DNA from 3 places in the Brevibacillus sp. NPDC003359 genome. Region 1 is predicted to be linked to each of the others. Evidence: riboswitches for the same ligand, from Rfam matches in the RefSeq annotation. Region 1 holds a riboswitch; each other region holds the start of a gene.
The links. A riboswitch is a leader RNA that binds a small molecule or an ion and turns the genes downstream of it on or off. The one in region 1 is predicted to bind lysine.
Positions count from the first base shown of each region.

Region 2: linked by a shared signal. The riboswitch ahead of dapD (2,3,4,5-tetrahydropyridine-2,6-dicarboxylate N-acetyltransferase) and the one ahead of ACFYU8_RS11480 (aspartate kinase) in region 1 are both predicted to bind lysine.
Region 3: linked by a shared signal. The riboswitch ahead of ACFYU8_RS23005 (amino acid permease) and the one ahead of ACFYU8_RS11480 (aspartate kinase) in region 1 are both predicted to bind lysine.

Region 1 is NZ_JBIAOR010000002.1:421,188-424,467, reverse strand. It holds gene uvrC (excinuclease ABC subunit UvrC) at 1-1,306, shown strand, start outside; lysine riboswitch at 1,429-1,616, shown strand; gene ACFYU8_RS11480 (aspartate kinase) at 1,848-3,089, shown strand; gene ACFYU8_RS11475 (YslB family protein) at 3,139-3,280, opposite strand, start outside.
Region 2 is NZ_JBIAOR010000001.1:1,782,238-1,785,517, forward strand. It holds gene ACFYU8_RS08320 (aspartate aminotransferase family protein) at 1-791, opposite strand, end outside; gene dapD (2,3,4,5-tetrahydropyridine-2,6-dicarboxylate N-acetyltransferase) at 806-1,516, opposite strand; lysine riboswitch at 1,609-1,798, opposite strand; gene ACFYU8_RS08330 (flavodoxin) at 1,938-2,378, shown strand; gene ACFYU8_RS08335 (GNAT family N-acetyltransferase) at 2,447-2,995, shown strand; gene ACFYU8_RS08340 (EcsC family protein) at 2,970-3,280, opposite strand, start outside.
Region 3 is NZ_JBIAOR010000012.1:2,975-6,254, reverse strand. It holds gene ACFYU8_RS23015 (CGNR zinc finger domain-containing protein) at 18-575, opposite strand; gene ACFYU8_RS23010 (DinB family protein) at 743-1,237, shown strand; lysine riboswitch at 1,322-1,508, shown strand; gene ACFYU8_RS23005 (amino acid permease) at 1,621-3,069, shown strand.

The DNA of each region.
Region 1 (3,280 bases):
TCTTTACTACCATTTGGGACAATGTCTTGCGCCCTGTGTGTACGAGGTATCGGCTGAGGAAAATCAGCGTTTGGTGGATGAAATTAGCCGGTTCCTCGATGGCGGTCATGAGGAAATGAAGAAAACTCTCACGGAAAAAATGCTGCAAGCCGCAGAAAACATGGAGTTTGAACGCGCAAAGGAATATCGCGATCAAATCAAGAGCATCGAAGCGGTGATGGAGAAGCAGAAGATCACTTTCACCGATACGGTAGACCGCGACATTATCGGGTTTGCTGTAGAAAAAGGCTGGATGTGCATTCAGGTGTTTTATATGCGAAAAGGGAAGATGATCGAGCGTCAGACGACTTCCTTTCCATATTACGGCAGCGAAACGGAAGACTTCATGTCTTATGTGAGTCAGTTTTACTACGACAAGCAAAATGCGCTGCCCAAAGAAATTTTGCTCCCGCAAGAGAGTGAACCTGAGCTTTTGAGTGAGTGGTTGGGCATCAAAGTCCATGCACCAAAACGAGGCAAAAAGGATGAGCTCGTGAAGATGGCCTCCGAGAACGCCCGGATTGCTTTGCAGGAGAAGTTTGCGTTGATGTCCAAGGACGATGCTCGTACGGTCCAAGCGGTACACAATCTTGGTCACATATTAGGGATTCCGGTTCCTCATCGAATTGAAGCGTTTGACAACTCCAACATTCAGGGAACAGAGCCTGTGTCTGCGATGATTGTGTTTACAGACGGACGCCCTGACAAAAAGGAATACCGCAAATTCAAGATCAAAACCGTCGAGGGACCAGATGACTACGGCTCCATGCGCGAAGTGGTTCGCCGTCGCTACTCTCGCCTGCTGAAAGAAAACCAGCCGATGCCCGACCTGATTGTGATCGATGGTGGAAAAGGCCAAATCAGCGCGGCTATGGACGTCCTGGAAAACGAGCTGGGCCTCTATATTCCCGTCTGTGGACTCGCGAAGGATGAGAAGCACCGTACGGCTCAGCTCATGTACGGAGATCCGCCAGAGCCTGTGAATCTTAGACGTGATAGCTATGAGTTCTATTTGTTGCAGCGCATCCAAGATGAAGTCCACCGTTTTGTTATTACGTTCCATAGACAATCTCGGACAAAAACGATGCTCTCCTCGCAGCTAGATGAGATCCCAGGTATCGGTGAGAAGCGACGCAAGCTGTTGTTCTCTCATTTTGGTTCGTTGAAAAAAATGCGCGAGGCGACCGTCGAAGACTTCCGCCAATTAGGGATCGGCGACAAGCTGGCGAAAGAAATCATCGCTCATCTGCGTAAGCTGGACGCATAGAAAACAAAAATACGTGATCAAAAAGTCGGCTTTTTGAACAACCTCTAAAAAGGAATTGATCCATTTTTAGACTCATGATATAATCCGATTCAAACAGAATAGTTAGCCTCACTTCCATTATGGAGTGAGGTAGAGGTGCGAAAACCAAGAGTACCACCCTGAGATCGGGTATCTGTGAAGGGGACGGGAAAGGGGAATTCGCCGAAGTGTGGAGGGAAACCCGCTTTTCTCCATGCTGGGTCTGCGTTGAATAAATGCAGGACTGTCATCTGCACAATGACCAATTGTCAGATGGAGAGCTATCTCACGGTGTGTCAATGTGAGTTTTGATGGTGATTACTGTCAATCTTCATTGTCCGCGTGTATTGGGAGGGAGGAACCGGTATGTCGAAATAATAGGCAGCGGCAGGTCTTATTCCTTGTCGGTGCCTTTTTTGTAAAATAAAAATGCAAGACTTTTCCATATAGAGAGAATAGTGAAAAACCATACGATCCGAGATAAATACCAACATTGGATATGAGAAAAAGGGAGAGAAGCCGCATGGGGTTGATCGTGCAGAAATACGGAGGCACCTCTGTAGGTACCATTGAGCGAATTTTACGAGTTGCGGATCGAATTATCAGCTACAAAGAGGAAGGACATGATGTGGTAGTCGTTGTTTCTGCAATGGGGAAATCTACTGACGTGTTGGTAGACATGGCCAAGCAGATTAGCGCATACCCATCCGAGCGTGAAATGGATATGCTGCTGACCACGGGGGAGCAGGTATCGATCGCGCTTTTGTCGATGGCCTTGCATACAAAAGGCTACGATGCCATTTCCCTGACGGGTTGGCAAGCTGGAATCACCACGGAGGCGATTCACGGAAGAGCACGGATCAAGCAGATTGATCCAGAGAGGATTCAATCCGAGCTCGGCCGTGGTCGTGTGGTGATCGTGGCAGGATTCCAAGGGATCAGTGACGAAGGTGAAATTACGACGCTCGGCCGCGGTGGATCGGATACATCTGCGGTTACTCTCGCAGCGAGCCTGAACGCTGAGAAATGCGAAATCTTTACGGACGTGTCTGGGGTGTATACAGCTGATCCGCGAGTCGTTCCAGCTGCGAGCAAGCTGGATACGATCTCGTATGACGAGATGCTGGAGCTGGCGAACCTCGGTGCAGGGGTTCTTCATCCAAGGTCAGTAGAGGCTGCGAAAAAATATAAGGTAAGGCTGGTCGTCCGCTCCAGCTTTACTGCCGAAGATGGTACGTACGTTGAGGAGGTTGCCAACATGGAAACAGGAAGAGTAGTAAGTGGAGTTGCACACGATGAAGATGTAGCAAAAATCACGGTTGTCGGTATGCCTGCCAAGGTCGGGACACTCTCCCGTCTGTTCAATACGCTGGCGGACAATCAGGTGAATGTCGATATCATTATCCAAAGCTCCTATGATGCCTCTGTTACGAACATTTCGTTTACAGTTGCAGCGGATGATCTGAAAAAAGCACTGGATACACTTGACAGGAACAAAACGGAGCTTGGCTTTGAAAAAGTTGACTTCGAGGAAAGCTTGACCAAAGTATCCATTGTTGGCTCTGGTATGATTAACAATCCAGGGGTAGCTGCCGAAATGTTCCGCGTCCTGGCAGAAAAAGAAATTTCTATTAAAATGGTATCTACGTCAGATATCAAGGTTTCTTGCGTCATTCCAGCAGCCTTGACGGAGCTGGCTGTTCGCAGTCTTCATTCGGCATACGGTCTGGATGTCGAGGAAACCGCGGTCGTGCACGGAGTATAAAAGATGGATGCTCCCTCTCCCTTCGTTATAGGTAGAGGGGGCATTTTATTCATGACGCCACTTGTACAGATATACGTATGTCTGAAGGGCTTTCCATTTCGATTTTGCTGAACGCTTCTCTTTCTTTCCACTGCTCAATCATACCTGCGATGATTCCGGCCTCAAAAGAAAGACTGCATTCTAGTCTCTCT
Region 2 (3,280 bases), on a different contig from region 1:
GGACCAGCGATGACACCACCGAGCGGAAGCCCTCCCCCTATGCCTTTGGCAAAAAGGATAAGGTCTGGTGTTACGCCTGCATGCTCATAAGCAAATAGCTTTCCTGTTCTGCCCATTCCTGTCTGGATCTCGTCCATGACAAAGAGCATGCCTTCTTGTTCACAGATCGCAGCTACCTCTCGCAAGAACTGTTCCGTTAGCGGCACCACACCGCCAGAACCCAAGACTGGCTCCATGAGGATCGCAGCGGGGCTTGCTTCCTGGCAAATCGCTCGCAATCCTTCCGTGTCCTCCGCATCCAGTTCATAAACAGGAAAAACCGGCTGAGGAAAGTCTTGATAGACGTGAGCCTGCCTCGTCAAACGCACGGCTCCAAGTGTTCGACCGTGAAAGCTGTTGCGTAAAACAACGATGCCTTCACGACCTGCTCCCTCGTTCTTTGTCCATTTATGAATCAGCTTGATCGCAGATTCTGTAGCCTCTGCACCAGAGTTGGTGAAAAATACTTTCCCACTGATGCTGTTCGCAACCAAGCGCTCGGCCAAACGAATCGCCGGCTTGTTTAAAAATACATTAGAAATATGCAAGAAGCGCTCTCCCTGCTCACGCAACGCCTGTACAATGCGCGGATGAGAATGCCCCAGAACGTTTACCGCGAGTCCGGTAAACAAGTCGAGATAGCTCTTTCCATTCGTATCGTACAAGTAATTTCCTTCGCCTTTTTCGATGGCAATCGGAAGTCTTTTGTAAGTGGAGACAATATATTGTTCATCGAGCGAACGCCAGTCCATGTGCACTCTCTCCCTTACAGCTGACGTAGCTCCTGCTTGATCTCTGTCTTGGAACGAGTTTTTTCATCGATTTGCTTGATTACACGTGCAGGTGTTCCCGCAACTACCACGTATGGAGGTACATCTTCAATCACGACAGCACCCGCTGCAACTACAGCACCTTTTCCTACTCGTACGCCTTCCAGAATGACAGCATTTGCTCCGATGACAACATCATCCTCGACAACAACTGGCTGTGCAGATGGCGGCTCGATTACACCCGCGATAACCGATCCCGCGCCGATGTGGCAGTTTTTCCCGATGGTTCCACGTCCACCTACCACAACATTCATGTCGATCATTGTACCTTCACCGATAACTGCACCGATGTTAATGGAAGCACCCATCATGATGACCGCGTTGTTACCGATTGTCACTTGGTCACGAATAATTGCGCCTGGCTCAATACGCGCTTGAATCCCTTTCGTATCAAGCAATGGAATGGCGGAGTTGCGGCGATCGCTTTCTACCACATAGTCTTCAATTTTGTCTGCATTAGCTGCGAGTACTGGCTCAATCTCTTTCCACTCACCAAAAACAACACCAGTCGGGCCAGTAATGAAAGCTTTGGAGCTCGCACCGAAGTCGATTCCCTCCAGATTCCCTTTCACATATACCTTCACCGGTGTTTTCTTTTCGCTTTTTTGAATAAACGCGATAATTTCGTTGGCATCCATCATGTTCATAGTTACATCCTCCTCTAAAATAACAGCGTGGTAAATCAAAAAAAGCAATGAGTGCATTCGCTATCTCATTGCTCTTGATACTACTTAAGCAAATCATAAATAGCGCTCCACAAAAAGACGTAAGGTCCCTCGTGACAGGATGATCATTTTTCATGAGACACCCCAGCCTGTGCTACGTAAGGGCATAGCATAAGCTTCGGCGCTTTAGCCTTTCTTCCTTCTCCTGCCCCCTGACAGATTACGAAAAGGCTTACTCTTCTTCGGCGCACCTCTATTTAGAGTACATTATTATAATTTTATTTAACTCTACCAAAATCAATGAAAGGTGGCAATAAGAAAAAAGTTGTTGACAACGATTCTCATTTTCATTATTTTATTTGTGAGAATGATACTCATTATCCGATTGGAGGTTTTACGTTTTATGAGCATTTTGATGGTTTACGCGAGCATGACAGGGAATACACAGGAGATTGCTGAAGCAATTGCGGAAGGTATTCGTTCAACTGGTGCTGAGCTGGAGATAAAAGAAGTAATGGATGCGAGCGCAAAAGAACTCGAAGCTTATGACGGAATTCTGCTTGGCGCCTACACATGGGGCGATGGCGAACTGCCAGACGAATGCCTGGATTTTTATGAGGAAATGGATGATATTGACCTCAGCGGGAAAAAGGTTGTCGCTTTTGGCTCTTGCGACTCCGCTTATGAGCATGTCGGTGCAGCTGTCGATATTTTGCTGAAAAAAGCGAGCGAGCGTGGCGCGGAAACGCCGATGGAAGGATTGAAAATCGAGCTTTCTCCTACTGCAAAAGAAGTGGAAACTTGCAAAGCATTTGGTGTATCGTTTGCTAAATTGCTCGGCTAAATTGCATTTCCCAAATACTCTGGCACATGATATACTATCAATCCAACTTTATCAGGAGGATTGATCTCATGTCATTACATACAGATGAGATTCTATTACGGCCTCTCCACCAACAAGACGCAGCCGAGCTCCTAGAGCTTCGGCTGCGTAATCATGACTTTCTCCAACCATTTGAGCCGATCCGTCCCGCTTCTTTTTTGACCCTCGCAGGACAGCAAGAGCAGAGTTCACAAGCACAAAAAGATTTTGAACGTGGCACCGCCTATGCTTTTGGCGTATTCTCCCGAGAATCCGAAAAGATGATTGGACGTGTAGCGTTGTCTAATGTCGCACGCAGCGCATGGCAAAATGCGACGATTGGCTACTTTATGGATCAGGCGTGCAATGGCAAGGGCTATACGACATCCGCAGTAAATCTCGCCCTTCGCTTTGCTTTAACAGATGCTGGGCTGCACAGGGTGCAAGCTGCTGTCATGCCTCGCAATAAAGCTTCCATTCGCATTTTAGAAAAGAACCGTTTTCGCCAGGAAGGGCTTTCTTTACGCTATTTGCAAATTAACGGTGTATGGGAGGACCATCTCATCTACGCTCTTACTGCTGAGGAGTGGTCTCATTAATCTCGTCGCTCTTTTCGCTTTCACGTAGCCGCTCCAGAACGCGCCGTTTGCGATACAGCATCATCCCGGCTTCAGCGACATCCTGTACGGTTGAGCGGTTCAAATATGCCCCGAACAAAATACCCGCAATGGGTACCATTTGAAATAATTTTTTCCACCCAAAGTTTTCTGTGTATGTTACCACGACTTCACGCCATCCCTGCAATTGGGCCATTACCTCTCTCTGCGCATTTGGATCATCAAAGCGCGAGAGCTCAGCGAGTATCGCTTTTTTCCCTACGATGT
Region 3 (3,280 bases), on a different contig from region 1:
CGTTGGTAATGGCTCCATTAGCCTTTTTCCTTCTGCCGCTCGCGAAAACGACGCACCTTCATCAGGTTGCCGCACATTTTGTCATCACACCAGCGACGCACCCGGTTACGGCTTTCATCATAAAACACCCAGCGGCAATCCTCGTTGTCACATATTTTGATTCGCTCCAGATGCTGCGGGGCAAGCAACTCCGCGAAAGAAGCCGCAATTTGTGCCATGACGAGGGACCAGCCCTCTGTTGAGCTGGATTGCTTTTGCCTGTAGCCGCCCTCCTCATCTACATACAACACCTGCATATGAAAAGGGACCATAGCCAAAACTTTGTTCAATTCCGCAAGGTCCTCCTCTTGGAATCGGTCTCCACGGACAACGTCTTCCAACATACGTCTCAAACGTTCGCGCAGCTGCAAAAGAGACGCGGCACACTCCTCATCCATCGGCAGCGGAGCGGTTAAATTGTATGTCTGCAAAAAGGATGACAGCCATTCTTGGTTCTCCAGGCGATTTTCCCCACGACCAGAACCACGCCAATCCCGCCAATCACTATTTAAAAAATCGATACAAAGCCAGTCCATGTCATCATCTCTCCTGATTAATCCTTCATTTTTCTCTCTTGTAAGACCATACAGAATATGGTAATCTATATCCGTAACTATCGTTATTAATTTAACTGGTTACAAACTCATTTCTTACTGCTATTATAGCGTTTCGGCAATCTGTTTCACAGACGAGGAGGAAGCCTATGAATCGGAAGGATTTGCTTTTGCACGGATGGGAATGTACGTATGACAAGGAAGACTGGTATCCACCCTTAAAAGAAGCACTATCCGGAGTATCAGCAGCCGAGGCTAGCTGGTGCCCTGTGGGAGAAGCAGCCAACACGATCTGGGAAAACGTCAGCCATCTGCTTTATTACAAAGAACGCCTGTTGCATCGTCTATTGGGCACGGAATTTCCTGGCTCCGCTGAGACGAACGATGATACCTTCACCCCGTCCGGTGGTCCAGATGACGAAAACGCTTGGCAAGCTACCCTTTTACGGATGGAAAGCGTCCATCGCCACATTCATGAAAAGCTTTCCTTACTGACAGATGAGGAGTTGAACCAGACGGCTACCTATACGCCCATTTACCAAACCGTGATGAGTCTCGTTCTGCACGATGCGTTTCACACGGGGCAAATTGTCCAAATTCGCAAGCTCCAAGGCTCCTGGCCTGCCAGACGATCATATGAATAACAAAAATTCACATTGATTAATCATAAACAATCCTTTATAGTTGATGAATCACAAAATTTCATACATGTTATCCTCATCTTTCACGGTGAGGATAGAGGTCGCGGCTTTTATATCATCCTGTACGAGATTCAGAGAAAATCAATGACTCCAGGTAAAGGAAAATCCGCCGAAGCTCATATCGCGTCTCTGTGCGATTGGGTTGGGGCTGTACTCGAAAGGGACAGAACTGTCACGTTTGCATGCCAAGCAAGCGTGGTGAGCTATCTTCAGTGAAGGCTTGGTGGGGATTGGATGATACCGCCCTATGCCATTTTTTGGCTATGGCGGTTTTTTCGTTTCCGACCTTCCTTCTCAAAAATCAAGAAAGGTCGTGCAAGTAGCTTATGTCACAAAATCAATTGCAACGTGGTTTAAAAGCCCGACACCTGACGATGATCGCCATCGGCGGCTCGATTGGGACGGGATTATTTCTCGCAAGCGGAGGCTCGATCCATTCCGCCGGACCTGGTGGAGCATTAGCCGCATATGTCGCCATTAGTATCATGGTTTACTTTTTAATGACGAGCTTGGGGGAAATGGCGGCCTTCATGCCTGTGTCCGGTTCGTTTTCGACGTATGCCACACGGTTCGTCGATCCATCTCTCGGCTTTGCTCTCGGCTGGAACTACTGGTACAACTGGGCCATTACCATTGCTGTCGAGCTGTCAGCTTCCGCACTCATTATGAAATATTGGTTCCCGGATACCCCAGCGATAGTGTGGAGCGCTTTGTTCCTCGGATTGCTGTTTGCCTTGAATCTCCTGTCTGTGAAAGCCTATGGAGAATCTGAATATTGGTTTGCTTTGATCAAAGTCATAACCGTTATCGTCTTTATTATTGTTGGTGTGATGATGATTTTTGGCATTATGGGCGGCCAAGCAGTTGGCTTCCAAAACTTCACCAAAGGCGACGCACCATTCAATGGCGGCTTCATGGCCCTGCTCGGTGTGTTCATGATTGCCGGATTCTCTTTCCAAGGGACAGAGCTGGTCGGTGTCGCGGCTGGTGAGAGCGAAGACCCTGCCCGCAACATTCCAAAGGCCATCCGTCAAATTTTTTGGCGTATCCTGCTCTTCTACATCCTTGCTATTTTGATCATCGGGTTATTGGTTCCATACGATAATCCAAATCTGATCGGTGGCGACATTACGGATATTGCGATCAGTCCGTTTACGATTGTATTTGAAAATGCCGGATTTGCTTTTGCAGCATCCGTGATGAATGCGGTGATTCTCACGTCTGTGTTGTCTGCTGGTAACTCTGGAATGTACGCCTCTACACGCATGCTGTGGAACTTGGCGAAAGAAGGAAAAGCACCAAAATGGTTCGCAAAAGTAACAGGTAACGGCGTACCGATCAATGCCTTGATCTTGACTGCGCTTATCGGTGCCCTTGCGTTTCTGTCCTCTCTGTTTGGGGAAGGCGAAGTGTACGTATGGCTTTTGAATGCGTCCGGTATGTCAGGCTTCATCGCTTGGCTGGGAATTGCCATCAGTCACTACCGTTTCCGCAAAGCGTTTATCGCTCAGGGCCGTGATTTAAACGAATTGCCTTATCGGGCAAAGTGGTTCCCGTTTGGCCCGATTTTTGCCTTCATCCTTTGCTGTATCGTTATTTTGGGGCAAAACTACTCCTCATTCATGGGTGGAACGATCGACTGGTATGGCGCCCTGGTCTCTTACATTGGCCTGCCACTCTTCTTAATCATTTGGCTCGCTTATAAAGTCACCCAAAAGACCAAGCTCGTCCCTCTAGAACAAGTAGACTTCAGCATGGATGAACACACGAAATAATCGAAGAAACAAATTACGGACTTCCGTTATCTAAACGGGAGTCCTTTTTATGTTTAAAAACTCCGTTTCCTTCCGTTCTCACAACTCATACCAGTCATCTGATAAAAGGTAACCATGATCTCCTGCCTTCACACCATTGCTTCAAACGAATCTTGCCTCTTTTATGAAGATCCTGAGATAACTGCAAAAAGATGATGATCACAGCCTCTGC